3 regions of the Saccharothrix camelliae genome follow, and region 3 is predicted to be linked to each of the others. Evidence: riboswitches for the same ligand, from Rfam matches in the RefSeq annotation. Region 3 holds a riboswitch; each other region holds the start of a gene.

What was found. Region 3 has a riboswitch for S-adenosylmethionine ahead of AB0F89_RS15515 (aminotransferase class V-fold PLP-dependent enzyme). Riboswitches for the same ligand answer to the same signal wherever they lie in the genome.
Positions count from the first base shown of each region.
Region 1: another riboswitch for S-adenosylmethionine. It lies ahead of thrC (threonine synthase); the one in region 3 lies ahead of AB0F89_RS15515 (aminotransferase class V-fold PLP-dependent enzyme).
Region 2: another riboswitch for S-adenosylmethionine. It lies ahead of AB0F89_RS03670 (methionine ABC transporter ATP-binding protein); the one in region 3 lies ahead of AB0F89_RS15515 (aminotransferase class V-fold PLP-dependent enzyme).

Region 1 covers NZ_CP160453.1:29,291-39,234, reverse strand. The annotation lists gene octT (diglucosylglycerate octanoyltransferase) at 1-464, shown strand, start outside; gene AB0F89_RS00215 (DegV family protein) at 476-1,318, shown strand; gene AB0F89_RS00210 (helix-hairpin-helix domain-containing protein) at 1,405-2,127, shown strand; partial or broken gene AB0F89_RS00205 (DNA internalization-related competence protein ComEC/Rec2) at 2,781-5,057, shown strand; gene thrC (threonine synthase) at 5,778-7,040, opposite strand; SAM riboswitch class I at 7,052-7,167, opposite strand; gene holA (DNA polymerase III subunit delta) at 7,264-8,247, shown strand; gene rpsT (30S ribosomal protein S20) at 8,362-8,622, opposite strand; gene AB0F89_RS00185 (glycoside hydrolase family 3 N-terminal domain-containing protein) at 8,748-9,944, opposite strand, start outside.
Region 2 covers NZ_CP160453.1:748,873-758,816, reverse strand. The annotation lists gene metG (methionine--tRNA ligase) at 1-1,254, shown strand, start outside; gene AB0F89_RS03685 (TatD family hydrolase) at 1,251-2,087, shown strand; gene AB0F89_RS03680 (transglycosylase family protein) at 2,366-3,799, shown strand; gene rsmA (16S rRNA (adenine(1518)-N(6)/adenine(1519)-N(6))-dimethyltransferase RsmA) at 3,987-4,865, shown strand; SAM riboswitch class I at 4,952-5,044, shown strand; gene AB0F89_RS03670 (methionine ABC transporter ATP-binding protein) at 5,246-6,256, shown strand; gene AB0F89_RS03665 (methionine ABC transporter permease) at 6,253-6,936, shown strand; gene AB0F89_RS03660 (MetQ/NlpA family ABC transporter substrate-binding protein) at 6,966-7,772, shown strand; gene AB0F89_RS03655 (4-(cytidine 5'-diphospho)-2-C-methyl-D-erythritol kinase) at 7,943-8,908, shown strand; gene AB0F89_RS03650 (ABC-F family ATP-binding cassette domain-containing protein) at 8,999-9,944, shown strand, end outside.
Region 3 covers NZ_CP160453.1:3,113,152-3,123,095, reverse strand. The annotation lists gene AB0F89_RS15525 (RluA family pseudouridine synthase) at 66-998, opposite strand; gene lspA (signal peptidase II) at 995-1,579, opposite strand; gene AB0F89_RS15515 (aminotransferase class V-fold PLP-dependent enzyme) at 1,603-2,940, opposite strand; SAM riboswitch class IV at 2,975-3,088, opposite strand; gene AB0F89_RS15510 (potassium/proton antiporter) at 3,163-4,644, opposite strand; gene AB0F89_RS15505 (M28 family metallopeptidase) at 4,846-5,808, shown strand; gene AB0F89_RS15500 (DUF167 domain-containing protein) at 5,805-6,086, opposite strand; gene AB0F89_RS15495 (TetR/AcrR family transcriptional regulator) at 6,079-6,627, opposite strand; gene AB0F89_RS15490 (SRPBCC family protein) at 6,685-7,158, shown strand; gene AB0F89_RS15485 (RNA polymerase sigma factor) at 7,289-7,954, shown strand; gene AB0F89_RS15480 (snapalysin family zinc-dependent metalloprotease) at 8,151-8,714, shown strand; gene ileS (isoleucine--tRNA ligase) at 8,767-9,944, opposite strand, start outside.

The sequences.
Region 1 (9,944 bases), 3.1 Mb from region 3:
TGCGGCAGGGGCTGCGCTACCTGCGGCCGGACGGGCTGCGGCGACGTGCCCGCACGGGGTACCGGGCGGTGCAGCCGGTGCTGTCGCGGGTGCTGGGCGGTCGTCCGGTGGCGTTGCCGCCGCACGTGACCGTGCGCTACCTGGACGACTCGGTGTGCGCGGTGCGCGCTCTCGCGCCGGCGATCCGGGTGGTCGGGATGACGCCGTCCGTCCACTGCTCACGGGCTTACGCCGGTGTGCACAGTGGACGTGCGGCGGCGGAGCGCGCGCTGCGCTCGTGGGCGGGCGGTGTCGACGTGCCGCTGCTGGACGTGCCGCCGCTGGTGGGCGACCACGTTCGGTCACGGTGCGGCAACCCGGACGGCCTGCACTGGGGCTGGGAGGGGCACGAGCTGGTCGGGCGGGCGATGGCGGAACTCATCCGCTCCGTGGCGGTCGGCCACTCGGGTGGTGCGGAGCCGTAGTCTCGGCACTCGTGTCCACCACGATCGTCACCGACTCCACGGCGTACCTGCCCGAGGGGTTCGCCGAGCGGCACGGCATCCGGGTCGTGCCGCTGCACGTGGCCGTGGACGGTCGCAGCAGCCTGGACGGGGTGGACTTCGGTCCGGCGCAGCTGGCCGCGGCGCTGGGCGGGCACCAGCGGGTGACCACGTCCCGGCCGACGCCGGGCGAGCTGGCCGAGGTGTACCGGTCGGTGCTGGCCGAGGGCGCCGGGTCGATCGTGTCCGTGCACCTGTCCCGCGAGCTGTCCGGGACGTGGGAGGCAGCGCGGTTGGCCGCGGAGGAGGTCGACCCGGGCCGGATCAGGGTGGTCGACTCGCGGGCGACGGGCATGGGGCTGGGGTTCGCGGCGCTGGCCGCGTGCGCCGCCGGTGGTGACGCGGAGCGCGCGGAACGGGCCGCCGCGGCCGCCGCGGGCAGGGTGAAGATGTTCTTCTGCGTGGAAACGCTCGACCACCTGCGGCGGGGCGGGCGGATCGGCGCCGCCGCCGCGCTGGTGGGCACCGCGTTGGCGGTGAAGCCGCTGCTGCACGTGGACGACGGTCGGATCGTGCCGTTGGAGAAGGTGCGGACGATGGGGCGGGCGATGGGTCGCCTGGTCGACCTGGCGGCGTCGGCGGCGGGTCCCGGGCCGGTCGGGCTGGCTGTCCACCACTTGGCCGCGCCGGAACGCGCGGCGGAACTCGCGACGCTGCTCGACGAGCGCGTCCCAGGCTCGACCGGATGCCTGATCTCCGAGGTCGGAGCGGTGATCGGGGCGCACACCGGTCCTGGCGTGCTGGGTGTGGTCGTGCTGCCCGGGGGAGTGGCGTAGGCCGCTTTATCCATCGTTCAGGGAGTTGTCCACAGATCGCCGACAACTTCACCGCACACTGCTCCACTCGGCCTAGCGTCGACCGCATGTTCGACAGGAACCCGGAAACCACGACCGCCCGCCTGAGCGCCCTCGTCTCCCAGGAGCGGGGCAAGCACCGCGCGCCGAACGCCGAGACGCTGGTCTTCGTCTCGTCGGACGGCGGCTCCGACCCACCGGGCCCACTGCGCCGCCGGCTCGACCGCTGGCTGCCCGACCACGTCCCGCAACGCCGCAAGGTCCTCCTCGCGGGCGTCATGGCCGGTGTCGCGCTGGTCGTCGCCCTGGCGCTGTGGTGGCAGCGCCCGACGCCGGAGGTCCCGCCGGACCTCCCGGTGGCCGAGCCCGCCGCCGTCACCCAGGCGCAGGAGCAGCTGGTCGTCAACGTGGTCGGCCTGGTGCCGACACCGGGCCTGGTGACCGTGCCCAACGGCGCCAGGGTGGCGGACGCCCTGCACGCGGCAGGCGGTCCCGACCCGGCCGCCGACCTGACCCCGCTGAACCTGGCCCGCAAGGTCACCGACGGTGAGCAGATCGCCGTGGGCATCCCCGTGCCGCAACCGGCCGGCGCCGCGGCCGGACCGCTCAACCTGAACACCGCGACCGAGGCCCAGCTGGACACCCTGCCCGGCGTGGGTCCGGTGACGGCGCAACGGATCATCGACCGCCGGCAGAAGCGCGGTCCGTTCACGTCCCTGGAGCAGCTGGGCGAGATCGAGGGCATCGGTGACGCGAAGCTGGCCAAGCTCCGCGACCTGGTCCGCCTCTGACGCCCTCAAGACCACTCGGAGAACCCCATGTGCCCGAACCGGAACTGCCCGCACCCGACCGCACCGGACGCTCGTCCACCCTCCACTTCGGACAAGTTCCCGCACCGCCCGCCGTCCGTCCCGCCGCAACGCGCCGAGATCCCCGACCACCTGCTGACCGCCGCGCCCCTCTCGTTGCCGGACATGCCTCGCCGGCTGTTCGGCAGCCACCAACCCCGCCCTCCGCACGACGACCAGGGCCACCGCAACCACCACCGTCGCCTCCGCCGGCTGCTCGCCCCGATCCGCCGCGCACCCCGGAGCGAGGGCCGAGCCCGCCGAGAACACCCCCGCCGCATCCGCCGACTGCTCGCCCGCGTTCGTCGCGCGGTCCGCGACCACAGCAGCGCTCGCTCGGACCACCACCACGTCCCCGGACCGTCCGGGCGGGTCCTCCGCGTGGTCCGGAACGACAGCGAAGGTGGCCGAGACCGCCGCCGCGTCCGGCGGCTGCTGGACCAGGCCCGTCGTCTGGCCCAGGACGGCGCCATCGCCCGCCGGGGCCACCGCCGTGGCGTCCGACGGCTGCTCGACCGTTTCCGTCGGGTGGGGCGTCGCACCCGTTCCGCCTGGCCACGCCTCGTCACCTTGTCGAGGTTCCGGTGGGTGGGGTCGTGAGTCCCCGCGCGCACCTGGTCCCGGCAGCGTTGGCGGTGTGGGCCACGGCCCTCGCCGGGCTGCTCTGGACCTGGTGGGCCGCACCCGCGGTCGGCCTGGTCACCGCCGTCATCGGCGGCTTGGCGCTGCGTCCGTGGCGACCGGCGGCAGTGGCGCTGGTGGTGTCGGCCGTGGCGGCAGCGGGCTGGATCGGTGTTCAGGCCCGCGGCGCGACCCACCACCCGCTGCGCGGCGCGGCGGAACGCGGCGCGCCCGCCACGGTCCACTTCGAACTCGACCACCGGCCGCACGGGTTGCGCAGCAGCGGCTTCGGCTCGCGGGCGGGTGGGGTGGAGCTGGTGCTGGTCCGGGGCACGCTCGACGGTGGCGGGCGGATCGCCGTGCTGGCCCCGGCGGACCGGTGGCGGGAGCTCCTGCCCGGCCAGCGGGCCACCGCGCGCGGCACGCTCGCCCCGCCGCGAGGTGGTGAGCTGACGGTCGCGGTGCTGCGGGTCCGCGGACCCCCGCAAGGGGTGACGGAAGCGCCGGTGTGGCAGCGGGTCGCCGAGGACCTGCGCGCCGGACTGCGGAGGGCGAGCACCGCGCTGGACCCCGAGCCGGCCGGGCTGCTGCCCGCGCTGGTCGTCGGCGACACGTCGGGGCTCTCGCCCAGGGTGGTGGAGGAGTTCCGCACGGCGGGGCTGGCCCACGTCCTCGCCGTCAGCGGGGCGAACCTGGCGATCCTCTGCGGCGCGGTCCTGCTGCTGCTGAGGCTGTCGCGGGTCGGGCCACGCGGGTGCGCGGCCGGTGCGATGGCGGCGCTGGTCGGGTTCGTGCTGCTGGCCGGGCCGGAGCCGAGCGTGCTGCGGGCCGCGGTGATGGGCGCGGTGGCGCTGCTCGCGCTGGTGCTGGGTCGGGAGCGGTCGGCGTTGCCGGCGCTCGCGGCGTCGGTGGTGGTCCTGGTGCTCTACGACCCGGAGCTGGCCACCGAGCCGGGGTTCGGCCTGTCGGTCGTGGCCACGGCGGCGCTGGTGCTGCTCGCGCCGCGGTGGGCGGCGGCGATGAGGGGGCGCGGCCTCCCGGTGGGGGTCGCCGAGGCGCTGGCGGTGCCGGTGGCCGCCCACCTGGCGACGGCGCCGCTGGTGGCCGGGCTCTCCGGGCAGGTGAGCCTGGTCGCGGTGGTGGCGAACCTGCTGGTCGCGCCGGTGGTGGCGCCGGCCACCGTGCTCGGTGTGCTGGCCGCCGTGCTGGCCCCGGTGCACGACGCGGCGGCCCGGCCGGTCGTGGAGGTGGCCGGGCCGGCGGTGGGTTGGCTCATCGCGGTCGGTCGGCACGCGGCGGCGGTGCCGGGGGCGGCGGTCGGGTGGCCCGGTGGCTGGGTCGGCGGGCTGCTGCTGGCCGGGGTGCTGGTGCTCGGTTGGGCGGTGGTGCGGCTCCGGCGGCTGCGGGCGCTGGTCGTGGCGGCCGTGGTCGGGGCGGTGGTGGTGGTCGTGCCGCTGAACGTGGTCTCTCCCGGGTGGCCGCCGTCCGGGTGGGCGGTGGTGGCCTGCGACGTCGGACAGGGCGACGCGGTCGTGCTGGCCACCGCCGAGCGCGACCGGGCGGTGCTGGTCGACACCGGGCCGGACCCGGTGCCGGTGCTGTCGTGCCTGCGGCGGCTGGGGGTGCGGCGCATCCCGCTGGTGGTGCTCAGCCACCTGCACGCCGACCACGTCGGCGGGTTGGCGGCGGTGTTGGCGGAACGAGTCGTCGGCGCGGTGGCGGTGGGGCCGTCGCGGCAGCCGGGGTGGGCTTGGGAGGAGGTGCGGGAACGGGCGCGGGCGGCGGGGGTCCGCGTGGTCGAGCTGGGTGCGGGTCAGCGGCTGAGCTGGCCGGGCCTGGGACTGGAGGTGCTGGGGCCGCGGGTGGACCCGGTCGGTGGGACGAACACGGCGGTCAACGACGCGTCGCTGGTGCTGCGGGCGTCCACCGCGGCCGGGCGGGTGCTGCTGACCGGCGACGTCGAGCTGGCCGGGCAGGCGGACCTGCTCGGCGGGCACGTGGACCTGCGGGCCGACGTGCTGAAGGTGCCGCACCACGGGTCGCGGTACTCGTCGCCCGCGTTCCTCGCGGCGGTGCGGCCGAGGGTCGCCCTGGTGAGCGTCGGTGCGGGCAACCGCTACGGCCACCCCAACGGGGTGCTGGTCGACGCGTTGACCAGCCGGGGCGCGCTGGTGCTGCGCACCGACCGGGACGGCGACACCGCGGTCCTGGCCGGCCCGGACGGGCCGGGGGTCGTCCGCAGGGGCGGCCCGTCAGACAACGGACAAGGGGAGAACCATGAAGAACGACGTCTGGATCCGACTGCACTCCGGCTGGTCCCGGCAGGGGTCCGACCGGGCGCTGGCGTGGGCGCTGTGGCAGCCCGGCTACACCGCCGAACCGTGGCCGCGCGACGGGCTCCGGCCCGCCTTCGCCTACTACGTGTGCGAGGACCTGCCCGGTGGCGGGCGGGGCGTCGTCGCCAGGGCCACCGTCACCGGCGTGATCCGCCTGGCGCAGGTGCCCTCCGCCGACACGGCCTACAAGCTGGTGGCCGACGCCCTGTTCGACGCCGACCTGACCATCCCGCCGGAGGAGTGGCACTCCGAGCGGTACAACCGGGAGAAGGCGACCCGGCCCTGGCCCCAGCTGCTCACCGCCTGGCGCGTGGTCACCGAACAGGTCGGGCCGCACGTCCTGCCGGAGCTGGCCGCCTTCCCCCGGACCGGTTGGCTGCGCTCGGCGAGGATCGGACTGTGACCGCCACGCCACCGCGACCAGGCCGACCAGCCCGGATCAGGCCACCGCCGGACCAGACTGCCGCCAGGACCAGGCTGCCACCGGGCAGGTTCGCCACCGGCCCGACTCGGCACCGGGCAGGTTCGCCGCCGGGCTGGCTCGCCGCCGGGCCGACTCGGCGCTGGCCCGGTTCGCCGCCGGAGTCGGTTCGGTGCCGGGCCGGTTCAGGTCCGGCCCGGCACCCGTCCGACTCCTCAGCTCTGGAGGGCCTTGATCACTGCCTCGGCGGACGGCGGGACGTTGGCGCGCGGGCCGACGCGGTTGCCGAGGGCGTCCAGGGTCTTGAGGCCGTCGCCGGTGATGAGCAGCACGGTCTCGCCGTCCGGGTCCAGCTGGCCGGTCTCGATGAGCTTCTTCGCGGTCGCCACGGTGACGCCGCCGGCGGTCTCGGCGAAGATGCCCTCGGTCTGCGCCAGCAGCCGGATGCCCTCGACGACCTCTTCGTCGGTGACGTCCTCGATCGCGCCGTTGGTGCGGCGGACGGCGTCCAGCACGTAGGGGCCGTCGGCGGGGGCGCCGATCGCCAGTGAGCGGGCGATGGTGTCCGGGCGGACCGGGGTGACGACGTCGTGGCCCGCCTTGAAGGCGGCGGCGACGGGGGAGCAGCCGGTGGCCTGCGCGCCGAACACCCGGTACGGGGTCTGCTCGACCAGGTCGAGGCTGCCCAGCTCGCGGAACGCCTTGTCCACCTTGGTCAACTGCGAGCCGGAGGCGATGGGCACCACGACCTGGTCGGGCAACCGCCAGCCGAGCTGTTCGGCGACCTCGTAGCCGAGCGTCTTGGAGCCCTCGGCGTAGTACGGGCGGACGTTGACGTTGACGAACGCCCAGTCCTCGTGCTCGGCGGCCAGCTCCTGCGCCAGCCGGTTCACGTCGTCGTAGTTGCCGTCGACGGTGATCAGGTTGCCGCCGTACACGGCGGTCATGAGGATCTTCGCCTGCTCCAGGGAGGAGGGCACCAGGACCACCGACTGCCAGCCGGCGCGGGCCGCGGCGGCGGCGACGGCGTTGGCCAGGTTGCCGGTGGACGGGCAGGCCAGCACCTTGAAGCCCAGCTCACGGGCGGCGGCGAGGGCGACGCCGACCACCCGGTCCTTGAACGAGTGGGTCGGGTTGCCGGTGTCGTCCTTCACCCAGACCTTGCGCACGCCCAGGGCCTTGGCGAGGCGGTCGGCCTCGACCAGGCGGGTGGCGCCGGGGTTGGTGTTGGGGTGTGACTCGACGGTGGACGGAACGGGGAGCAGGCCGCGGTAGCGCCAGATCGACCGGGGGCCCGCCTCGATGTCCTCGCGGCGGATCCGGCCGAAGTCGTAGGCGACTTCCAGCGGCCCGAAACACTCGAGACAGGCGTACTCGGCGGCGAGCGGGGTCTGGTGGCCGCACTCCCGACAGGACAGTGCCCGAGCGGGACCGAGGTCGAAGGAGGTGGTGGCCGAGGGCACACTGACAGCAGTCATCGCGAGGTATCTCCTCATCTTTCCCGCGCGTCGCGGGTCGGAATTGGCACCGTGATCGCCAGCGGACGCTGTGCGACGGGTTGCCGGGGCTTCTTCGGGCCGATCCCTCTGCCCCTCTGGATGAGCGGTATTCAGTTGTGGCCTCAACTTACGACACGATCCCGGCCCTCAGCCAGAGACGTCCACCATCCGGACGTCGGTCAGTCGTGGGAGGATCGCCGCCGTGAGTGCGCCCGCTGACCCGCCCGACGCCGTGCACCTCGTCGTCGGCGAGGAGGAGTTGCTGGTCGAGCGCGCCGTGCGGGGCGCCCTGGCGGTGGCGAGGAAGGCCGACCCGCAGGCCGACCTGACCCGCGTCCGGGTGACCGATCTCACCCCGCCTGAGCTGGCCGAACTGGTGAGCCCGTCACTGTTCGCCGAGGGGCGGGTGGTCGCCCTGGAGAGCGCGCAGGACATCGGCAAGGAGATCGCCGACGCGGTCATCGCCTACGCCAAGGCGCCCGCGGACGGGGTGACGCTGGTGGTCGTCCACAGCGGCGGCGGGCGGAGCAAGGCGGCCAAGGAGCTGCCCGGGGCGCTGCGGAAGGCGGGGGTCCGGGTCACCGAGTGCCCCAAGGTCACCAAGGCGGCGGACCGGGAAGCGTTCGTGCGCAACGAGATCCGCTCGGCGGGCGGTGGCAAGGCCGACCCGGAGGCGGTCGCGGCGCTGATCGAGGCGGTCGGCTCGGACCTGCGCGAGCTGGCGGCGGCGGCCTCGCAGCTCGTCGCCGACACGGCGGGCAAGGTCGACGCCGAGGCGGTCCGCCGCTACCACCGCGGCCGGGCCGAGGTGACCGGGTTCGCGGTGGCGGAGAAGGCCGTGATGGGCGACCGGGCCGGTGCGCTGGAGGCGTTGCGCTGGGCGATCCAGCTCGGCGTGCCGCACGTGCTGGTCGCCGACGCGCTGGCCGACGCGGTGCGCACGATCGCGCGGGTGTCCGCGGTGGGGCGGGGCGACCCGTTCAAGCTGGCGGGCGAGCTGGGCATGCCGCCGTGGAAGGTGAAGAAGGCGCAGGGCCAGTCGCGCGGCTGGGAGGACCAGGGGCTCGCCGCCGCGATGACGGTGGTCGCCGACCTGAACGCCGACGTCAAGGGCGTCGCGGCCGACTCGGGGTACGCCCTGGAGCGCGCGGTGCTGAAGATCGTCGCGGCGTACGGGCGGCGCTGAGCCGCAGCCGGTGGCGATCGGTGCGGTCGGCGGCAGTCAGTGCGGCCGAGGGACGCCGATGAAAAGTGCCGCCCACCCGAGTGGGTGAGCGGCACTTCCAGCGTGAGGACCAGATCAGATCTGGTTGGCGCGCCGCGCCAGGGCCGACTTCTTGTTGGCGGCCTGGTTGGCGTGGATCACGCCCTTGGTGACGGCCTTGTCGAGCTTGCGGGAAGCCTCCCGCGCCAGCACGGTGGCCTTCTCCTTGTCACCGGCCTCGGCGGCCTCACGGAACTTGCGGATCGCGGTCTTGAGCGACGACTTGACGGCCTTGTTGCGCAGGCGCGCCTTCTCGTTGGTCTTGATCCGCTTCATCTGGGACTTGATGTTCGCCATGCGGAAGCCACCTTCTCCTGGTCCGGGGTCGTACCGCGCTTGTCACCGGCTCCGCCCCCGAGGGGGCGGTTTTCCTCCACAGCGGAATGCCGCGCGGGTACGGCCGAGAAGGATATCAGGGCAGCTCACCGCACCGTGAACCGAGCCCTCCCATCGCCGACCACGACCTCGTAGCCGCCCCTGGCGACCTCCGGCTTGCCCGAGCCGTCCATGTCGCCCGGCGTCACCGCGAGGCGCTTGAGGTCGAACGCCACCTCGACCGTCCGCGACTCGCCCGCCTTCAACGCGACCCTGGTGAAGCCGACCAGGCGCTGCGGCGGCGTGAGCACCTTGCTCACCGGCTGGTGCGCGTACACCGGCACGACGAGCGCGCCGTCCCGGGAACCGGTGTTGGCCACCGTCACCGACACCTCCACCCGGCCGTCCCGCCGCACCTCGGCGGACTTCACCGTCGGCGCGGACGTGGTGAACGTGGTGTAGGACAGGCCGTGCCCGAACGCGAACGCCGGGTCGTACGCCGAGCTGGGCGCCGTGTTCGCGCCCCGCGGCTGGTCGTAGGAGAACGGCTGGTCGCCGACCACCTTCGGCCACGACACCGGCAACTTGCCGCTCGGGTTCACCGCGCCGAACAGCACGTCGGCGATGGCGCTGCCGCCCTCCGAGCCGGGCAGCCAGCCCGCGACCAGCGCGGGGGCGTCGGCGACGGCGCCGAGCACCTGCGGCCGGCCGGTCAGCAGCACGACCACGACCGGCTTGCCGGTGGCCCGCACCGCGGTCACCAGGCCCTGCTGCTCGGCGGTCAGCGCGGGCTCCTCGGTGTCCGCCTCGCCCTCCGCGCCGGGGTCCTCGCCGAGCACCACGACCACCGCGTCGGCGTCACCGGCCTGCGCGACCGCGTCGGCCTGCGCGGGCGCGCTGACCACGTTCGCGGCCGGTGCGGCGGCCCGGATGCCCTGCAGCACCGTCACCGTCGGCGGTGGCGGCGACCCGTTGGGCACGCCCTGCCAGCCGACCGTCCAGCCGCCGAGCTGGCGGGCCGCGGAGTCCGCCGCGTCGCCGGTCACCACGAGCTTGGCCGCGTCGGTCGACAGGGGCAGCACGCCGTCGTTGCGCAGCAGCACCGCGCTCTCCGCCGCCGCCTGGCGGGCCAGCGAGCGGTCCACGCCGGTCACGGCCGCGTCGGCCTTCTCCGGGTCGACGAACGGCTTCTCGAACAGGCCCAGGTCGAACTTGAGCTTCAGGATGCGCCGCACGGCCTCGTCGATCCGCTTGCCGCTGATCGCGCCGCTGCGCACGTTGGCCAGCAGCCCCGAGGTGAACTC
Region 2 (9,944 bases), 2.4 Mb from region 3:
GTGCCGAAGTTCGTCGAGACCGAGCACCTGTTCCTCGACCTGCCGCAGTTCATCGACGCCCTCGGCGGCTGGTTGCAGACCCGTTCCGAGTGGCGCCCCAACGTGCTCAAGTTCAGCCAGAACCTGATCGGCGACCTGCGGCCGCGGGCCATCACCCGCGACCTGGACTGGGGCATCCCGATCCCGCTCGACGGCTGGCGCGACCAGCCCATGAAGCGCTTCTACGTGTGGTTCGACGCGGTGATCGGCTACTTCAGCGCGAGCGTCGAGTGGGCCCGCCGCACCGGCGACCCGGACGCCTGGCGGGAGTTCTGGACCGGTGACGCCCAGGGCTACTACTTCATGGGCAAGGACAACATCGTCTTCCACTCGCTGATCTGGCCGTCGCTGCTGCTCGGCCAGAACGGCCAGGGCGCGAAGGGCGGCGAGCCCGGCTCGTTCGGCTCGCTGAACCTGCCGACCGAGGTCGTCAGCTCCGAGTTCCTGACGATGAGCGGTTCGAAGTTCTCCACGTCGCGCGGCACCGTGATCTACGTGACCGACTTCCTCGAGCAGTTCGGTCCGGACGCGCTGCGCTACTTCATCTCGGTCGCCGGGCCGGAGAACCAGGACACCGACTTCACCTGGGAGGAGTTCGTCCGGCGGACGAACTTCGAGCTGGCCAACGAGTGGGGCAACCTGGTCAACCGGTCGATCTCGATGGCGCACAAGAACGTGGGCGCCGTGCCGAGGCCGACCAGCCCGACCCAGGCCGACCACGAGCTGCTGGAGCTGAGCCGCAAGGCGTTCGACGTGGTGGGCGCGCACCTGCGCCGCTCCCGGTTCAAGCAGGCGTCCTCCGAGGCGATGAAGGTGGTCGGCGCGGCCAACCGCTACCTGTCCGACCAGGAGCCGTGGAAGCTCAAGGACGACCCGGAGCGCCGCGACACCGTGCTGCACACCGCGCTGCAGGTCGTGCAGGACGCCAACGCCCTGCTGACGCCGTTCCTGCCGCACTCGGCGCAGAAGGTGCACGAGGCGCTGGGCGGAACCGGCGTGTGGGCCGCCCAGCCGGAGCTGACCGAGGTCGCCGACCTCGACGTGCCCGACCGCGAGTACCCGGTGCTGACCGGCGACTACGCGGCCGAGCGGGCCACGTGGGCGTCCACGCCGATCGAGGTGGGCAGGCCGCTGGCCAAGCCCGCGCCGCTGTTCGCGAAGCTGGACCCCGAGCTCGGCGAGACCGGCCCCGAGTGGGCCCCGATCGTCAGGTGAGCAAGCGTCGCGGCGAGCGGCCACCGGCGCCGGAGACCCTTCCGGCGCCGGTGGTCGACGCCCACACCCACCTGGACGCCTGCGGCGCGCGGACGCCCGAGCAGGTCCGCGAGGTCCTGGACCGGGCCGGGCGGGCGGGCGTCGACCGGGTGATCACGGTGGCCGACGACCTGGCGGCGGCCCGGTGGGCCGCCGAAGCGGCCACCTGGGACGAGCGGGTGTTCGCCGCCGTCGCCCTGCACCCCACCCGCACGTCCGCGTTCGGCGCGGCGGAGCAGGACGAGCTGGCCCGGCTCGCCGAGCAGCCCCGGGTCGTCGCGATCGGCGAGACCGGCCTGGACTACTACTGGGACTACGCGCCGAAGTCCGCGCAGCACGAGGCGTTCCGGTGGCACATCGACCTGGCCAAGCGGGTCGGCAAGCCGCTGATGATCCACGACCGGGACGCGCACGACGACATCCTCAAGGTGCTCGACTCCGAGGGCGCGCCGTCCGCGGTGGTGTTCCACTGCTTCTCCGGCGACCTCTCCTTCGCGCGCGCGTGCGTGGAGCGCGGGTTCGTGCTGTCGTTCGCGGGCACCGTCACGTTCCGGAACGCGCACGCCCTGCGGGAAGCCGCGCGGTGGGCGCCCGAGGACCACGTGCTGGTGGAGACGGACGCGCCGTTCCTCACGCCCCACCCGTACCGGGGTCGCCCGAACGAGCCTTATTGCGCCAACTACACACTCCGCGACATCGCGACGTTGCGTGAGGTCGACCTGGCCGATCTTGGCACGAAGATCACCCGAAACGCCGAACGGATCTTCGGACTTCGTGACGCGGCGAAGTCGTAATCCTCCTTACGACGAATGGCGGACAGACTTGCTCCCCTAACGGAGTGACTGAACTCACAAGGGTTGTCGGGGTGTTGGCACAACCCCCGCCCACCCGTTACGGTCCCGTGACCGTGCCCTGAGACTTGTTCGGGGCGCACCCGCGTCGGGGCGGGTCACGTTGACACCAGAAGCGACGAAGCCGAACACGCACAGGAGTTGCCGGAGATCACTAGCTGACCACCGACACCGAACGTGCGCGCAGCCGGTCTTCGCGCCTTCAGGAGGTATGGCACCCCGTGAACTCGTTCAACGAGGACACCGACTGGTTCACCCCCGTGCAGCCGACGTCCGCGACCGCAGTCGACGTGCTGGACAGACCCGGGCCGCCGTCCGAGTGGGACACCGCGGTGTTCACCATCACCCCGGACGACGTCCTGGACGTGCTGGGCCCGGACGCGGACGAACTGCTGGCGTCCGCGAACGTCGACGTCGACGAGCTGATCCGGCTCATCAACGCCGAGACCACGCTCCTGCCCCCCATCATCATCCCCGACGAGGTCTCCCAGGACCGGGTCGCGAGCAGCCTGGCCGCCGAGCAGCCGAGCGCCCCGCCCGCCGCCCTGGTCGAAGCCGCGGGGAAGTGGAAGCGGCGCTTCCTGAAGGCCGCGGTCGCCACCGTGCTGGTGACCATCTCCGGTGGCGGCGCCACCGCGATCGCGATGGACAAGTCCGTCACGGTCGACGTCGACGGCGAGACCAAGACCGTCCACACCTACGAGTCCACCGTCGGCGAGATCCTGGCCGACGAGGGCATCGTGATCGGCGAGCACGACGCGCTCAGCCCGTCACCCCAGGCGAAGGTCGGCGACGGCGGCAAGATCTCGCTGGACCGCGGCCGGCTGGTGAAGATGACGGTCGACGGCGAGCAGCGCGAGGGCTGGGTCCGCTCGGTCACCGTGGACGAGGCCCTGGACCAGCTCCAGGTCGACGACGACGGCGCGTGGCTCTCCCACGACCGCGGCATGGACGTCCCGCTGCACGGCATCTCGCTGGAGGTCAAGAGCCTCAAGACCGTCACGGTCTACGACGGCGGCAACGAGCCGCGTCAGATCCGGACGACGGCGGTGACCGTCGAGGAGCTGATGCGGAACGAGAACCTGACCCTCGGTCCCGAGGACAAGCTCGAAACGGCGGTGGACCTGCGCGTCACGAACGGCGCCGAGGTCCACATCACGCGCACCGGCGTGTCGGTGATCAACGCGACGGAGGCCGTCCAGCCGCCCGTCGAGGAGGTCAAGGACGACACGATGATGAAGGGCCAGAAAGAGGTCCTGGAGCCCGGTGAGGCCGGCGAGCAGATCGTCACCTACCGCGTCACGGTGAAGAACGGCCAGGAGATCGGCCGGGAGAAGCTGGGCGCGAAGGTCACCAAGGAGCCGAAGGCCAAGAAGGTCAAGGTCGGCACCAAGCTCCCGCCCGACGGCGAGGTCTGGGACCGGCTGGCGCAGTGCGAGGCGACCGGCAACTGGGCCATCAACACCGGCAACGGCTACTACGGCGGCCTGCAGTTCAACAAGGGCACGTGGGACGCCTACGGCGGCTCCCAGTACGCCGCCTACCCGCACCAGGCGACCCGCGAGCAGCAGATCGCCGTGGCGACCAAGCTGCGCGACGCCCGCGGCGGCTACTCCGCCTGGCCCCACTGCCGATCCAAGCTGGGGCTGCCGTAACAATTGCGCCGCCTTCGGCGGCGCGGCTCGGTCGCTGGGAAGTCGGTCGTTCGCGCCCGGTTTTCCGGCGATCGGAAGGGCGTGATCGCCGGAAAACCGGGCGCGAACGACCGACGCGACCTCGCGTGGTGGTTCAGGGGAGTGGTGCGTGAGCACTCCTCTGCGGCTGGTGGTGGAGAATGAGCGGGTGACTGGAGACTCGACGTCGGCGGGGGTGGGGAGCGGGCTCCTCGGGCCGGCCGACGTCCGCAGGCTGGCCGCCGAGCTGGACGTCCGCCCCACCAAGAAGCTCGGGCAGAACTTCGTGCACGACCCGAACACGGTGCGGCGCATCGTGGCGGCGGCCGACCTGCGCGCCGACGACGTGGTGCTGGAGGTCGGCCCCGGCCTCGGGTCGCTGACGCTGGCCCTGCTGCCGTCCTGCCGCGCGCTGGTGGCCGTGGAGATCGACGGCGTGCTGGCCGGGCGCCTGCCCGTCACGGTGGCCGAGCGCGCGCCCGAGCTGGCCGACCGGCTGTCCGTGGTGCACGAGGACGCCATGCGCGTCACGCCCGACCAGCTGCCGGTCGCGCCGACCGCCCTGGTCGCCAACCTGCCCTACAACGTCGCCGTGCCCGTGGTGCTGCACCTGCTGGCCGTGCTGCCGTCGTTGCGCACCGGCCTGGTGATGGTGCAGTCCGAGGTCGCCGACCGGATGGCCGCCGGTCCCGGCAGCAAGGTCTACGGCGTGCCCAGCGTGAAGCTCGCCTGGTACGCCGACGCCCGCCGGGCGGGCCCGGTGCCGCGCTCGGTGTTCTGGCCGGTGCCCAACGTGGACTCGGCGCTGGTCGCGTTCGAACGCCACGAACCGCTGTCCACTGTGGACCCCAAGCGGCTGTTCTCGTTGGTGGACGCGGCTTTCGCGCAGCGGCGCAAGATGCTGCGCGGCGCGCTGTCCGGTTGGGCCGGTTCGGCCGCCGAGGCGCAGCGGCTGCTCGTCGCCGCGGGCGTGGACCCGGCGGTGCGCGGCGAACAACTGGGCGTCGGCGACTTCATCCGGATAGCCGAAGCCGCGTCGCCTCGCTAGTCGTTGATCTTTCGGCCGAAAGTGTGATTTGCCGGACGATCCCGCTTCGGGCTTGCGTCCGCCCCGTCCGGTCAGGTCTACTCGTGGTGCCATCCCGAGCGGCCGAGAGACCTGGCTCCCTGACGCCGCAGCAACCACCCCTCCATGGGGGCAGGTGCTTCAGCCAGGATCGATGGAGGATCACGTGCCCAGGATGCGAATGCTCACCCGTCGGCGGGTCGTCGACCACGGCCGTCGCACGTCCTCGGCCTGTCGCAGCTGCTGAGCAGCAGCAAGCGCTTCGAATCCTCGCGTCCTTCTGCGGGACACCTTTCTGAGCTGAGCCGTCGGCCACGCACGCCCCGGGCGTGCGCTGCCGCATGCAGTCGTGGAGCGAAAACGTGATCACTGTCGAGAACCTGACCAAGACCTTCCCCGGCAGTACCGGGCAGGTTCGCGCGCTGGACGGCGTGAACCTGGACGTCGCCGCGGGCACCGTCCTCGGCGTCGTCGGCCCCAGCGGCGCCGGCAAGTCCACCCTGGCCCGGTGCGTCGCGCTGCTGGAGCGCCCGGACAGCGGCGCGATCCGGGTCGACGGCACCGACCTCGTCTCCCTCGACGGCACCGCCCTGCGCGCCGCCCGCCGGCAGATCGGCGTCGTGCCGCAGGGCGACTCCCTGCTGCGCCAGCGCACCGCCGCGGGCAACGTCGCGCTGCCGCTGGAGGCCGCGGGCGTCGCCGGTCCGCAGCGCCGCAGCCGCGTCGCCGAACTCCTCGACCTGGTCGGCCTGACCGACAAGGCCGGCTCGTACCCCGACCAGCTCTCCGGCGGCCAGCGCCAGCGGATCGCGGTCGCCCGGGCGCTCGCCGCGTCGCCGTCCGTGCTGCTGGCCGACGAGCCGACGTCCGCGCTCGACCCCGACACCACCGGCTCGGTGCTCACCGTGCTGGACCGGGCGCGCGCCGAGCTGGGCGTGACGGTCCTCGTGGTCACCCACGACATGGGCGTCGTCCGCCGGATCTGCGACGACGTCGCGGTGCTGGAGGACGGCCGCGTGGTGGAGCACGGCAAGGTGCTCGACCTGGTGTCCGACGCCGCCAGCCGCACGGCCGCGTCGCTGCTGCCCGCCGTGGACCAGAACCCGGCTGCGGAGAGCGCGTTCGACCGGGTCGCGGACGTCGTGCTGATCGGCTTCGCCGCCGTCGGCGCGCTGCTGCCCGAGGCCACCAGCCGGTTCGGCGTCGAGCTGAACCTGCTCGGCGGCGGCCTCACCAGGCTGGGCGAGACCCCGGTGGCGCGGTTCCGCGTCGGCCTGAAGGGCGAGCGCGCGGACTCGGCGCTGGAGTGGATCTCGGAGGCCGGCGGCTCGGTGCGCCGGACCCTCTCGGGTCCCCAGGGAGTAGCTGCGTGAGGTCCGCAACACCCTGGTCCATCGTGTTCGACGACGTGCTGGTCGCCACCGGCGAGACGTTGTACATGGTGGTCGTCTCCACCCTGATCGCTGTTCTGCTCGGCGCGCCGGTCGGCATCTGGCTCCAGCTCACCGCTCCCGGTGGGCTGAAGCCCCGGCCGGTGCTCCACAAGGTGCTCGGGTTCGTGGTCGACCTGGGCCGCTCGATGCCGTTCCTCGTCCTGCTGGTCGTGCTGACCTCGCTGACCAGGCTGCTGCTCGGCAGCACCATCGGCCCGACGGCGGCCATCGTGCCGCTCGCCGTGGGCGCGATCCCGTTCGTCGGCAGGCTGGTGCAGAACGTGCTGGCCGAGGTGCACGTGTCGGTGGTCGAGGCCGCCGTGACCACCGGGTCGTCCACGCTGCGGATCGTGCGCAGCGTGCTGCTGCGGGAGTCGCTGCCCGCGCTGGTCAACGCCATCGGCGTGACCGCGATCGCGCTGCTCGGCTACTCGGCGATGGCCGGCGTGGTCGGCGGCGGCGGGCTCGGCGACCTCGCCGTGCGCATGGGCTACCAGCGGTTCAACGACCGCTACCTGTGGAGCACGGTCGTCGTGCTGGCGATCATCGCGACCGCGATCCAGTTCGCCACCAACAGGGTCGCGCGCGGCGTGGACCGCCGCCGCACCACCTCCGTCTGATCCTCCTCCCCACTCCCAAAAGGAACGAAATGCGTATTCGTGCTGCCCTGCTCGCCGTGCTGCTGACCGCAGTGGGCTGCGGTAGTGGCGACACCGGCGCCGCCTCCGACCCGAACGCGGCCCTCAAGATCGGCGTGAGCCCCGTCCCGCACGCCCAGGTGCTGCGGTACGTGGCGGACAACCTGGCCGCGAGCAAGGGGCTCAAGGTCGAGGTCGTCGAGTTCACCGACTACGTGCAGCCGAACACGGCGCTGGTCGACGGGTCGCTGGACGCGAACTACTTCCAGACCGTGCCGTACCTGGACACGTTCAAGGCGGAGAGCGGCGCGACCCTGGAGTGGATCGGGCCGGTGCACCTCGAACCGCTCGGCGTGTACTCGAAGAAGCACAAGTCGCTGGCCGACCTGCCGCCCGGCGCGAAGGTGGCCGTCGCCAACGACGCCACCAACGAGGCGCGCGGCCTGCAGCTGCTCCAGGCCAACGGGCTGATCAAGGTCAGGCCGGGCACCGAGCGGACCGCGACGATCCGGGACATCGCGGAGAACCCGCGCGGGCTGGAGTTCGTCGAGCTGGAGGCCGCGCAGCTGCCCCGGTCGCTGGACGACACCGACGCGTCCGTGGTGAACGGCAACTACGCCATCGACGCCGGTCTCAAGCCCGCGTCCGACGCCCTGGCGCTGGAGGCGACCGAGGGCAACCCGAACGCGAACGGCCTGGTCACCCGGGCCGAGCTGAAGGACGACCAGCGGATCGAGGACCTGCTCGCGCTGCTCCAGTCGCAGGAGGTCAAGGACTACATCACGGACACCTTCGCGGGCTCCGTCCTCCCCGTCTGACCCGAGAGCCCAACCCCCAACCCGCGAGAGTCCAACACCCGGCCCGCGAGAGTCCAACGCTCAGGGCGCCTGAGTTCAACGCTCGGGCCGGGTGCTCCGGGAGTGTGCTGCGTCGCAGGTCAGCGGTCGGTAGGAGCGGACTACCCGGAAACGCCCGTACGCTGCAAGGCGTGCTCGCTGTCGTCCCGCCCCCCATCACCGTCCGCGTACCGGCCAAGGTGAACCTGCACCTCGGCGTCGGCGACCTGCGCGCGGACGGGTACCACGACCTGGTGACGATCTTCCAAGCCCTGTCGCTCACCGACGAGGTGACCGTCGCCATCGCCGACGACCCCGGGGTCGAGGTGCGCGGCGAGGGCGCCGACTCGGTGCCGACCGGCCCGTCCAACCTGGCCTGGCGGGCGGTCCGGGCGCTGGCCGAGCACGTCGGCCGCGACCCCGACGACCCGAAGGTCCGGGTGGTGATCCGCAAGGCCATCCCGGTCGCCGGCGGCATGGCGGGCGGCAGCGCGGACGCGGCGGCCACCCTGGTCGGGCTGGCGTCGCTGTGGCGGCTGGAGATCAGCCGGGACGAGCTGGCGGGCATCGCGGCCAAGATCGGCGCGGACGTCCCGTTCGCGATCTACGGCGGCACGGCGCTCGGCACCGACCGGGGTGACCGGATCGTGCCCGTGCTGTCCCGGCACACGTTCCACTGGGTGCTCGCGTTCGACCGGCGCGGCCTGTCCACGCCCGAGGTGTTCGACGAGCTGGACCGGCTGCGCGTCGACGGCGACCCGCCCCGCGTCGGCGAGGCGGAGGCCGTCCTCGAAGGGCTGTCCTCCGGCGACCCGCGCCAGCTCGCGCTGCTGCTGGGCAACGACCTGCAGGCCGCCGCCGTGTCGCTGCGCCCCAACCTCCGCCGCACGCTGCGCGCGGGCGTGGACGCGGGCGCGCTGGCCGGCATGGTGTCCGGCTCCGGGCCGACCTGCGCGTTCCTCTGCACGGACGGCGACTCGGCGGTGCGCGTCGCGGCCGAGCTGGCGGGCGCGGGCGTGTGCCGCACGGTGCGCGTGGCGCAGGGGCCGGTGCACGGCGCGCGCGTCATCGGCACCGAGGAAGCGCCGCGCCCGGTGCCGCCCGAAGTGCACGCGTGACCTGATCCTCCTCGGCGCCCGGCTGCCATCGGTCCGATGGCTAGGCTGGTGTGCCGCGTTGTCGCACAACCTCGATGAAGGTGCTGGTAGATGGCCAACCTGGTCAATCTGGAAAACGTCTCGAAGTCGTTCGGCGTCCGACCGCTGCTCGACGGCGTGTCCCTCGGCGTCGGCGAGGGCGACCGGATCGGGGTCGTCGGCCTCAACGGCGGCGGCAAGACGACGCTGCTGGAGGTGCTGGCCGGGCTCGCCGAACCGGACGAGGGGCGGGTCAGCCAGAACCGCGGGCTGCGGATGGCCGTCGTCACCCAGCGCACCGAGCTGCCGGAGGGTTCGACGGTCCGCAACGCCGTGATCGACCCGCTCGGCTTCGAGTCCGAGCACGAGTGGGCCGCCGACGCGCGGGTGCGGTCCATCCTCGACGGGCTCGGCATCACCGGGTTCGGGTTGGACTCGCCGGTCGGCACGATGTCCGGTGGCGAGCGGCGGCGGGTGGCGCTGGCGGCGGCGCTCGTGCAGGACCTGGACCTGGTCGTGCTGGACGAGCCGACCAACCACCTCGACGTCGAGGGCGTGCGCTGGCTGGCCGAGCACCTGCTGGCCCGCCGCACGGCACTCGTCGTGGTGACACACGACCGGTGGTTCCTGGACACGGTGTGCAGCCGCACGTGGGAGGTCGTCGGCGGTCGCGTCGAGCAGTACGAGGGCGGTTACGCGGACTGGATCTTCGCCCGCGCCGAGCGCGCCCGGCTGGCCGACACGATCGAGGAGAAGCGCCGCAACCTGGCCCGCAAGGAGCTGGCGTGGTTGCGCCGCGGCGCGCCCGCCCGCACGTCCAAGCCGCGGTACCGCATCGACGCCGCCGAGGCGCTGATCTCCGACGTGCCGCCGCCGCGCGACTCGGTCGAGCTGCTGGCGTTCGCCAAGCGGCGGCTCGGGCGCACCGTGCTGGAGCTGGAGGACGCGACGCTGACCGTGCCCGACCGGGTGCTGGTGCGCGACCTGACGTGGCGGATCGGGCCGGGCGACCGGATCG
Region 3 (9,944 bases):
GACGGACCGGGGAAAGGGATATGGCCCACATCACGCCCGAGGCGAAAGTCTTGCGCCTCGGGCGGTCAGTAACCCTCTGCGCGCAACGACTCCAGGGCGTCCGCCAGGTCGGCGGGGTACTCGCTGGTGAACGACACCCACTGGCCGTCGGCCGGGTGGTGGAAGCCCAGCGTCCGGGCGTGCAGCCACTGCCGGGTCACGCCGAGGCGCTTGGCCAGCACCGGGTCGGCGCCGTAGGTCAGGTCGCCGACGCACGGGTGCCGCAGCGCGGAGAAGTGCACCCGGATCTGGTGGGTGCGGCCGGTCTCCAGGTGCACGTCGAGCAGCGACGCGGCCCGGAACGCCTCCACCACCTCGTAGTGCGTGATGCTCGGCTTGCCGTTGGCCATCACGGCGAACTTGTAGTCGTGCTTGGGGTGCCGGTCGATCGGGGCGTCGATGGTGCCCTTGATCGGGTCCGGGTGGCCCTGCACGAGCGCGTGGTAGAGCTTGTCGACCGTGCGCTCCTTGAACGCGTGCTTCAACGCCGAGTAGGCGCCCTCGCTCTTGGCCACCACCATCACGCCGGTGGTGCCGACGTCCAGCCGGTGCACGACGCCCTGGCGCTCGGCCGCGCCCGACGTGGCGATCCGGATGCCCGCCGCCGCGAGGCCGCCGACCACGGTCGGACCGGTCCAGCCGGGGCTGGGGTGCACGGCCACGCCGACCGGCTTGTCCACCACGATGATGTCGTCGTCCTCGTGCAGGACCACCAGGCCCTCCACGGGCACGGCCTGCACCTGGACCGGGCGCTCGGGCTCGGGGAGGGTGACCTCCAGCACGGCGCCCGCGACCAGCCGGTCCGACTTGCCCGCGGGCTGCCCGTCGAGCACGACGTCACCCGACTCGGTCAGCGCGGCGACCACCGTGCGGGACAGGCCGAGGAGCTTGGCCAGGCCCGCGTCGACCCGCATCCCGTCCAGGCCGTCCGGGACCGGGAGGGTTCGATAACCGCTCATGCGCCCGCCTTCTTCCCGCTGGGCTTCTTCTCCACGCGGGTGCCGTCGTAGTCCCGCTGGAGCAGCGCCATCAGCACGATCACGCCGCCGCCCACGCAGATGGCCGAGTCGGCCAGGTTGAACACCGGGAAGAAGTTGCCCCACGGGTCGAGCACCGAGATGAAGTCGACCACGCCGCCGCGCAGCGGGCCGGGCGCGCGGAAGATGCGGTCCACCAGGTTGCCCGTCGCGCCGCCGAGCACCAGGCCGAGGCCGATGGCCCAGCCGACCGACCGCAGCCGGCGCGCGATCCACAGGATGAACACGACCACGCCGAACGCGATCAGGGCGAGGATCACCGTCCAGCCCTCGGCCAGCCCGAACGCGGCGCCGGTGTTGCGGATCAGCGGCAGGTAGAGCAGGCCGCCGAGCAGTTCGACCGGCTCACGCCCCTCCAGCTCCTCCACCGCGATGATCTTGGTGACCAGGTCGAGGGCCAACACCAGCGGCGCGATGACGGCCAGCAGGAGGACCCGGCGCTTCGGCAGCGGTGCGTCCGGCTGGTCCGGCGTGTCCGGCTCGGTGTTGGGATCGGTGCTCACCGGGCCATTGTCCAGCATCCCGATCAGCGCAGGAACGGCGGGAGCGCGCGCTCGTCGTCCACCGGCGTCCAGCGGCCTTCCCGGACCTCGTACTCCCACCGCGAACCCTCGGTGACGAGCGTGCGCAGCGCGGCCACGAAGCGGTCCACGTGCTCCTCGGTCGTGCCCAGGCCGATGGACGCGCGCAGCGCGCGCTCACCGTGCGCGAGCCGGTGCACGGCCACGTGAGCGCAGAACGCGCCGTCGCGCACGCCGATGCCGTGTTCCGCCGACAGGGCGGCGGCCAGGTAGCCCGCGTCCTGACCGCCGACGGTGAAGCTCACCACGCCGACCCGGTCCTGGTCGGGGCCGAACAGCGCCAGTTCGCGCGCGCCCGGCACGGTCGCCAGCCCCGCGCGCAACCTGGCCAGCAGCACGCGCTCGTGCTCGGTGGTCTGCTCCCAGTGCCGTCCCAGCACGTCGCACGCCACGGCCAGGGCGTGCACGCCGACCACGTTCGGCGTGCCCGCCTCGTGCCGCTCGGGCACCGCCGACCAGGCCACGCCCAGCCGGTCGCCGTGGTCGGTGACGCGGGCCGTCGCGCCGCCGCCGACCAGGTACGGCTCGGCCGCCTGCAACCAGTCGGACCTGCCGACCAGCACACCCGCCCCGAACGGCGCGTAGACCTTGTGCCCGGACAGCACGGTGTAGTCGACGTCGAGCGCGCGCACGTCCACCGGCCGGTGCGGCGCGAGCTGGGCCGCGTCCAGGGCGATCCGGGCGCCGTGCCGGCGCGCCACCCGGGACAGCTCGGCCACCGGCCACACCTCGCCGGTCACGTTGGACGCGCCGGTCACCACGACCAGCCGGGGCCCGACCGGGGCCTCGCGCAGCGCCCGGTCCAGCTCCAGCACCGCCTGGGCGGGCGAGCCGGGGGTGCGCAGGCGGCGGACGTCCGGGCCGCGCCACGGCAGCAGCGCGGCGTGGTGGTCGGTGTCGAACAGGATCACGGCCGTGCGCTTCGGCAGGCTCCTGGCCAGCAGGTTCAGCGCGTCGGTCGTGTTGCGGGCGAACACGACGGCGTCGGTCGCGCGGGCGTTGAGGAACCGCCGGACCGACGTGCGCGCCTGCTCGTAGACCTTGGTGCTGACCTGGGAGGCGAAGCCCGCGCCCCGGTGCACGCTGGCGTACCAGGGCAGCACCTCGTCGACGGCGTCGCGGACCTGCTCCAGGCACGGCGCGCTGGCCGCGTGGTCGAGGTTGGCGTACTCGACGCGCTCGCCGGTCACCAGCGGGACGCGCAGCGAGGAGCCGACGACGCGGGGCAGCGCCGGCTTCTCCGGTCGGGCGACGAACGCGGGTCGGGGAACTGCGATGGTCATGACGCCTCCGGGGGTCCGGGACCCCGCCGGAGGGAGCCCGCGCTTGCCGGACGCCCTGCGCGCCGGCCAGGTCCTCACCAGGGGCACCCCACCGCGGTAGGAGGGTTGCCGGCCAGCGAGCCTGGGCTTCGCGCTGGCACTCATGACCTTCGCCTCGAAGCTAACCCAGGCCGCACCCGGCCGTCGAGGGGCGTTCACATCCTGGGAGCGCCCCCGGGGGCGTCACGGCAGGCCGACGTCGCCCTTCCAGCGCGCGAACCGACCCGCCCGGTCCACGGCCCGGATGCGCTGCTCGGTGGCCGTGCGCATGGCCTCCGTGCACACCACCAGCAGCTGGTCGTGCTCCTGGAGCCGGGTCGTCGGCTGCGGCGTGAAGCCCTTCTCCTCGCGCACCACCAGGCTCACCGACGAACCCGGTGGCAGCCGCAGCTCGGACAGGTACACGCCGTGCAGCTTGGAGCCGGGCTGGATGCGGACCTGGAGCAGTTCCGCGCCGAGGTCGTCCAGCGCCGACGAGTCCACCTGCACCTCGTGCGCCTCGCCGGACTTGACCAGGCCGAGCCACTTGGCCAGCCACGGCAGGCTCGTGCCCTGCACCAGGGTCAGCACCACGACCAGCACGAACACCGCGTCGACCAGGCGTTGCGCGCCGGGCACCTGCTGGATCAGCGGGATCAGGGCGAACACGATCGGCACCGCGCCGCGCAGCCCGGACCACGAGATGAACACCTGCTCCCGCCAGGGCACTCGGAACGGCAGCGACGCGCACAGCACCGACAGCGGCCGGGCGAACAGCACCAGCACCGCGCCCGCGACCAGCGCGGGCACCAGCACGTCGAGCAGCCGCCCGGGCGACGCGTACAGGCCGAGCAGCACGAACAGGCCGATCTGCGCGATCCAGCCCAGGCCCTCGGCGAACGACAGGGTGTCGGCCCGGTGCGGCAGGCGGGCGTTGCCGAGCACCAGCGCGGCGATGTAGACGGCGAGGAAGCCGGACGCGTGCGCGAGGTCGCCGACGGTGTAGGCGAGCAGGCACACCGCGACCGTGGCCAGCGGGTACAGGCCGGTGGCGGGCAGCGCGGCCCGGCGCAGCGCGATGCCGCCGACCCAGCCCAGCACGACGCCGACGATCGCGCCCGCGACCAGCTCGTAGCCCATCAGCAGCGGCGCGGTCCAGGTGATCGGGTCGGGCGCGGCGAGCAGCACGACGGCGATGTACACCGGCGCGTCGTTGATGCCGGACTCCAGCTCCAGCGCGCCGATCAGCCGCTTGCCCACGCCCACCCCGCGCAGCACGCTGAACACGGCGGCGGCGTCGGTGGACGACAGCACCGCGCCCCACAGCAGGGCGGTGCGCCAGTCCATGTCCAGCAGGAGGTGCAGCGCGAGCCCGGTGACCGCGATGCTCACGCCGACGGCCACCGTGGACAGCGCGATGCCCAGGCCCAGCGCCGGTCTGACCGCGCTCCACCGGGTGGTGAGACCGCCCTCGGTGAGGATCAGCACGAGCGCGACCGTGCCCAGCGAGCGGGTGAGGCCGGCGTCCTCGAACTGGATGCCCAGCACCGCTTCACCGAGCAGCAACCCGATCCCGAGGTAGAGCAGCAGGGACGGCAGGCCCAGCCGGATCGACACGCGGACCGCGAGCACCGAGAGCAGGAGTACCGCGGCGGCGATGCCCAGGTAGCCCGTCACATCGCCCACTCGACCTCCACGCCCTTGCCCGATCACCCGACAGGGTCATTCTCCCCGGTGATACCGAAATGGACGAATCCGGCACCGCACAGCGTCACCAGCCGAACGCCGGTAGCGCGACCCGAGCCCGACCGTGCACGTTGGCGAACGGGTCCGCCGCCCCGGTCACTCCCTGTCCTCCGAGCGACACCACCCCCTGCGGGAGACACCGTGAAGTTGCGAACGATCACCACCGCGCTGGTCACCACCGGCGCGCTCCTCGGCTCCGGCCTCGGCTCGGCCACCGCCGCGCCGCCCCCCGCCGCGCCGCCCGCCACCCTGGCCGCGCCGGACATCCCGGTCTCCGCCGTCCAGGCCGACCTCAACCAGCTCCAGAGCATCGCCTCCGCCAACGGCGGCAACCGGGCGCACGGCCGTCCCGGCTACCTGGCCTCGGTGAACTGGATCAAGTCCAGGTTGGACGCGGCCGGCTTCACCACCAGGGTGCAGTCGTTCACCAGCAGCGGCGCCACCGGCTACAACCTGATCGCCGACTGGCCCGGCGGCGACCTGAACAACGTGGTCATGGTCGGCGGGCACCTCGACAGCGTGTCGGCCGGTCCGGGCATCAACGACAACGGCACCGGCTCGGCCGGGCTGCTGGAGGTCGCGCTGGCCGTGCGGTCCAGCGGGTTCCAGCCGACCAAGCACCTGCGCTTCGCCTGGTGGGGCGCGGAGGAGCTGGGCCTGGTGGGCTCCACGTACTACGTGAACTCGCTGTCCTCGACGGACCGCTCGCGGATCGACGCCTACCTCAACTTCGACATGATCGGCTCGCCGAACCCCGGCTACTTCGTCTACAGCGCGTCCGGGCAGCCGTCCGGCTCGCTGGCGCTGCAGCAGGCGCTGCAGGGCTACTTCACCTCGATCGGGGTGCAGACCGAGCTGACCAGCGTGGGCGGGCGGTCCGACCACGCGGCGTTCGCGCGGGCGGGCATCCCGGTCGGCGGCACGTTCACCGGCGCGGAGGGCATCAAGACCTCGGCGCAGGCGCAGAAGTGGGGCGGCACGGCGGGCGTCGCGTACGACCGCTGCTACCACCGGTCGTGCGACACCACGTCGAACGTGAACGCGACCGCGTTGAACCGCAACGCCGACGCCATCGCGAGCGTCCTGTGGGGGCTGGCGGCCTAGCCGGCCAGCAACCGCGCCAGCACCTCGGGAGCACCGGCCGGGGCGGGGTCGACCTGCACGACCTTGTCCCGGCCGCGCTCGCCCGCGACCACCTCGACGTCCTGCCGGCGCACGCCGAACGCCCTGGCCAGCGCCTTGCGCACGGCCTCGTTCGCCTTGCCCTCCACGGCGGGCGCGGCCACCGCGACGACCAGCGCGCCCTCGCCCCACCGGCCGCCGACGGCCTCGCGCCTCGCGCCCGGCTTGACCCGGATCGCGAACCGGAACGCGTCAGGCACGGGACATCACCACGGCCAGCGTCTCCTCCAGCAGGGCGCGCCGCGCCTTGACCACGTGCGGGGTGGACGACAGCAGCTGCGCCTGCCCCAGGTACACCGAGTACGCCAGCACGGCCCGCTGGTGGGCCGCGTCGGCGGCGAAGCCGAGTTCGCCGAACAGCTCCTCCAGGTAGCCGATGCGGCGGCCGGTGACGCGGTCGAGCACCGGCGCGACCACCGGGTCGCTCCCGGCCGCGAGCAGGGCCAGCTCGACCGCGCTGTCCCCGACCCCCTCCAGCACGGTGGCGAACAGCAGCCGCAGCTTCGCCAGTGGCTCGGCCGCCGACTCCACCAGCTCGATCACGGCCTCGGTGCGCTCCCGCTCCCAGCGTTCGAGGGTTGCCCTGAGCAGGGCTTCCCGGTTGGGGAAGTGCCAGTAGGCGCTGCCCTTGGTCGCGCCGAGCCTGGTCGCGAGCGGTTCGACCGCGACGGCGGCCACCCCGCCCTCGGCCAGCGCCAGCAGGGCCACCCCGGTCCAGTCGTCGCGCGTCCGCCGTGCCATGCGTCCATACGCTACCGTATGGTCACGGACCGCACGGTTCCGCACGGAGGAGGACTGATGATCCGGAACGTGCACACCCGGCTGATCCCCGACAGCGCGGACCTGGTCGACCGGGTGGTGGAGCTGTGGCCCTCGGACCGGTGGCCGGCGCTGGTGCTGGACCGGCCGCTGGGCGCCGGGGCGGACGGCGGGCACGGGTTCGTCCGCTACCGCTGCACCGGGCACGAGCCCGGCCGACGCGTGGAGTTCACCTTCGCGCCGAGCCTCGGCCTGGTCGGCGCGCACGCCTTCGAAGCGGTGCCGGGCGGGCTGCGGCACACCCTGACCGGCCGGCCGCGCGGCCTGATGCGGCTGTGGTGGCCGCTGGCCGTCCGGTGGTTGCACGACGCGCTCGTCGAGGACCTGCTCGACAACGCGGCCCGCGCGGCCGGGCACCCGCCCGCGCGGCCGGCCAGGTGGTCGGCGTGGGTCCGGCTGCTGCGCTCGGCGGTCCGGAGGGCGACCCGGGGAGCGGCCCGGCGACCCGCCTGACCGACCTCCCGCCACCGGGCCGGGAGGAGGACGCTCGACGCGGGGGCGCGCGGCGGGCCGGCCGGTGACCACCCCCGGGCCGGGACGTGCTTGGCTGCTCGACACGGGCGGAGGCCGGGAAGGGGACGTCATGACCGACGAGCAGGACCCTCGGCTGGACCACCCGCGCGCGGAACCGGTCGAGGCCGTCCCGGAGGACCCGGAGGCCGACGAACCCGGCGCGGCGGCGACCGCGTCGCGAACCACCCACGAGCGGCAGGCCGCCCTGGTCGTGGCCGCGCGGGAGGGCTCGCGGGCCGCGCTGGCCTCGCTGGTCGCCGAGCTGACCCCGCTGGTCTGGCACGTGGCCAGGGGCAACGGCCTGGACCAGGCCACCGCCGAGGACGTGGTGCAGACCGTCTGGCTCAACCTGCTGCGCAACCTGGACCGGCTGGTCGAGCCGCGGGCGGTGGCCGGCTGGCTGATCGTGACCACCCGCCGCGAGGCGCAGCGGGCGTGGCGCGACCGCGACGGCCGGCCCTCGCTGTCCACCGACTCGGCCGTGGACGTGCCGGACGACCGCTGGCTCCCGGAGCCCGAGGCGTTGCGCGACGACCGCGACCGCAGGCTCTGGCACGCGTTCGGCGCCATGCCGCGCCGCTGCCAGGAACTGCTGCGGCTGACCGTGCTGGCGGGCCGGGCCGAGTACCGCGCCGTGGCCGAAGCCCTCTCGATGCCGCGCGGTTCCATCGGACCGACCCGCGGCCGGTGCCTGAACCAGCTCAAGGCCCGCCTCGAACAGGACGACGTGCGCTGACGTCCGGACAATCCCGGCATCGCCACCCAACCCGGGCGCGCTGGTCACGCTGCGGAAGCGGCTCTAGGCCAAGGCGGTAGGTGAATTACTGGCCGAATCAACCGAATGACCGGCGATGGTTTGCGGGAGCGCTCCCTACGTTGAACACGAGCCTCGCGGCTTCCCCTGCAAGTCCCCTGTGTGCGAGGAGTCCATCGTGTTGAGGAAAGCACTTCTCTCGTTAGCCGTCGCCGCCGCGGCGGTCGTGGTCCCGCTCAGCGGCCAGGCGTCGGCCGAACAGGCGTCGCCGCCCACCGCGGCGGCGGCCACCGTCTACTACGACACCTCCAGCGCCCCCACCTACCGCAGCGCCATCCGCCAGGGCGCCGCCAACTGGAACTCCCGGGTGACCAACGTCAAGCTGGTCGAGAACGCCGCCGCGGCCACCCTGCGGTACCGCGAGGGCAACGACCCGCGCGGCTCGTGGGCGAGCACCAACGGCCACGGCAGCGGCACGATCTTCATCGACCACACCCAGGCGCGACAGTACTACGTCACCCGCATCACCGCGCACGAGACCGGCCACGCGCTCGGCCTGCCCGACCACTACTCCGGCCCCTGCTCGGAGCTGATGTCCGGCGGCGGCCCCGGCACGTCCTGCACCAACGCCTACCCGAACTCCGCCGAGGCGAGCCGGGTCAACAGCCTGTGGGCCAACGGGTTCGCGGGCGCCTACGAGTGGAAGACGATCTACGAGCAGCTTCCCGCCACGGTCGGCTGACCGGGTCGGAGGGGGTGGCGGGCCGAACCCGCCACCCCCTCCGGGGTCCGCCTCAGACCTTGGCCACCGCGACCCGGACCTGCTGCCCGTCGCCGACCACGCCGGCCGAGCCCTCGGCGACCTCGCCGTGCTCGACCGACTCGGCCAGCGTCTCCGCCTTCACGAACGCCTCGAACCGGCGCACCGCCTCCTCGACCCCGGCCGGCAGCCGCAGCGTCAGCGCGATCCGGTCGGACACGTCGAGCCCGGCGTCCTTGCGGGCCTGCTGCACCACCCGCACCAGGTCGCGGGCGACGCCCTCGGCGGCCAGCTCCTCGGTCACGACCGTGTCCAGCACGACCAGCCCGCCGCTGTTCGGCAGCGCCGCCGTCGCGCCCTGGTCGGTGGCGACCAGCCGCTGCTCGTACTCCTCCGGGAACAGCTCGATCCCGGCGGCCACGACCTTGCCGCCCACCTCGGCCCAGTCACCGGCCTTCACGGCCCTGATGACCTTCTGCACGTCCGGCCCGAGCCGCGGCCCGGCGGCCCGCGCGTTGACCGCCAGCTGGAAGTGGCCGTGCGCGTCCACGTCCGTGGTCAGCTCGACCTCCTTGACGTTGACCTCGTCCCGCAGCACGCCGGTGAACGCCTCCAGCTGCGCCACGTCCGCCGCCGCGATGACCAGCTTGGCCAGCGGCAGCCGGACCCGCAGCTTGTTCGACTTGCGCAGCGACAGCGCCGTGGACGCCACCTGGCGCACCTGGTCCATCGCGGCCACCAGGGCGTCGTCGGCGGGCAGGTCGGCCGCCGACGGGTAGTCGGCCAGGTGCACCGACCGACCGCCGGTCAGCCCCCGCCACACCGACTCGGCGGTCAGCGGCAGCAGCGGCGCGGCCACCCGGCAGACGACCTCCAGCACGGTGTGCAGCGTGTCGACCGCGTCCCGGTCGCCCGCCCAGAACCGGTCGCGCGAGCGCCGCACGTACCAGTTGGTCAGCACCTCCAGGAACTCCCGGATCGACGCGCACGCGCCCGAGATGTCGTAGACGTCCAGCTGGGCGGTCACCCCGGCCACCAGGTCGTGGGTCTTCGCCAGCGCGTACCGGTCCAGCACGTGCTCCGACGACGTCCGCCAAGTGCCCTCGACCCCGTCCGCGTTGGCGTACAGGGCCAGGAAGTACCACGAGTTCCACAGCGGCAGCACGGCCTGCCGCACCGCGTCGCGGATGCCGCGCTCGGTCACCACCAGGT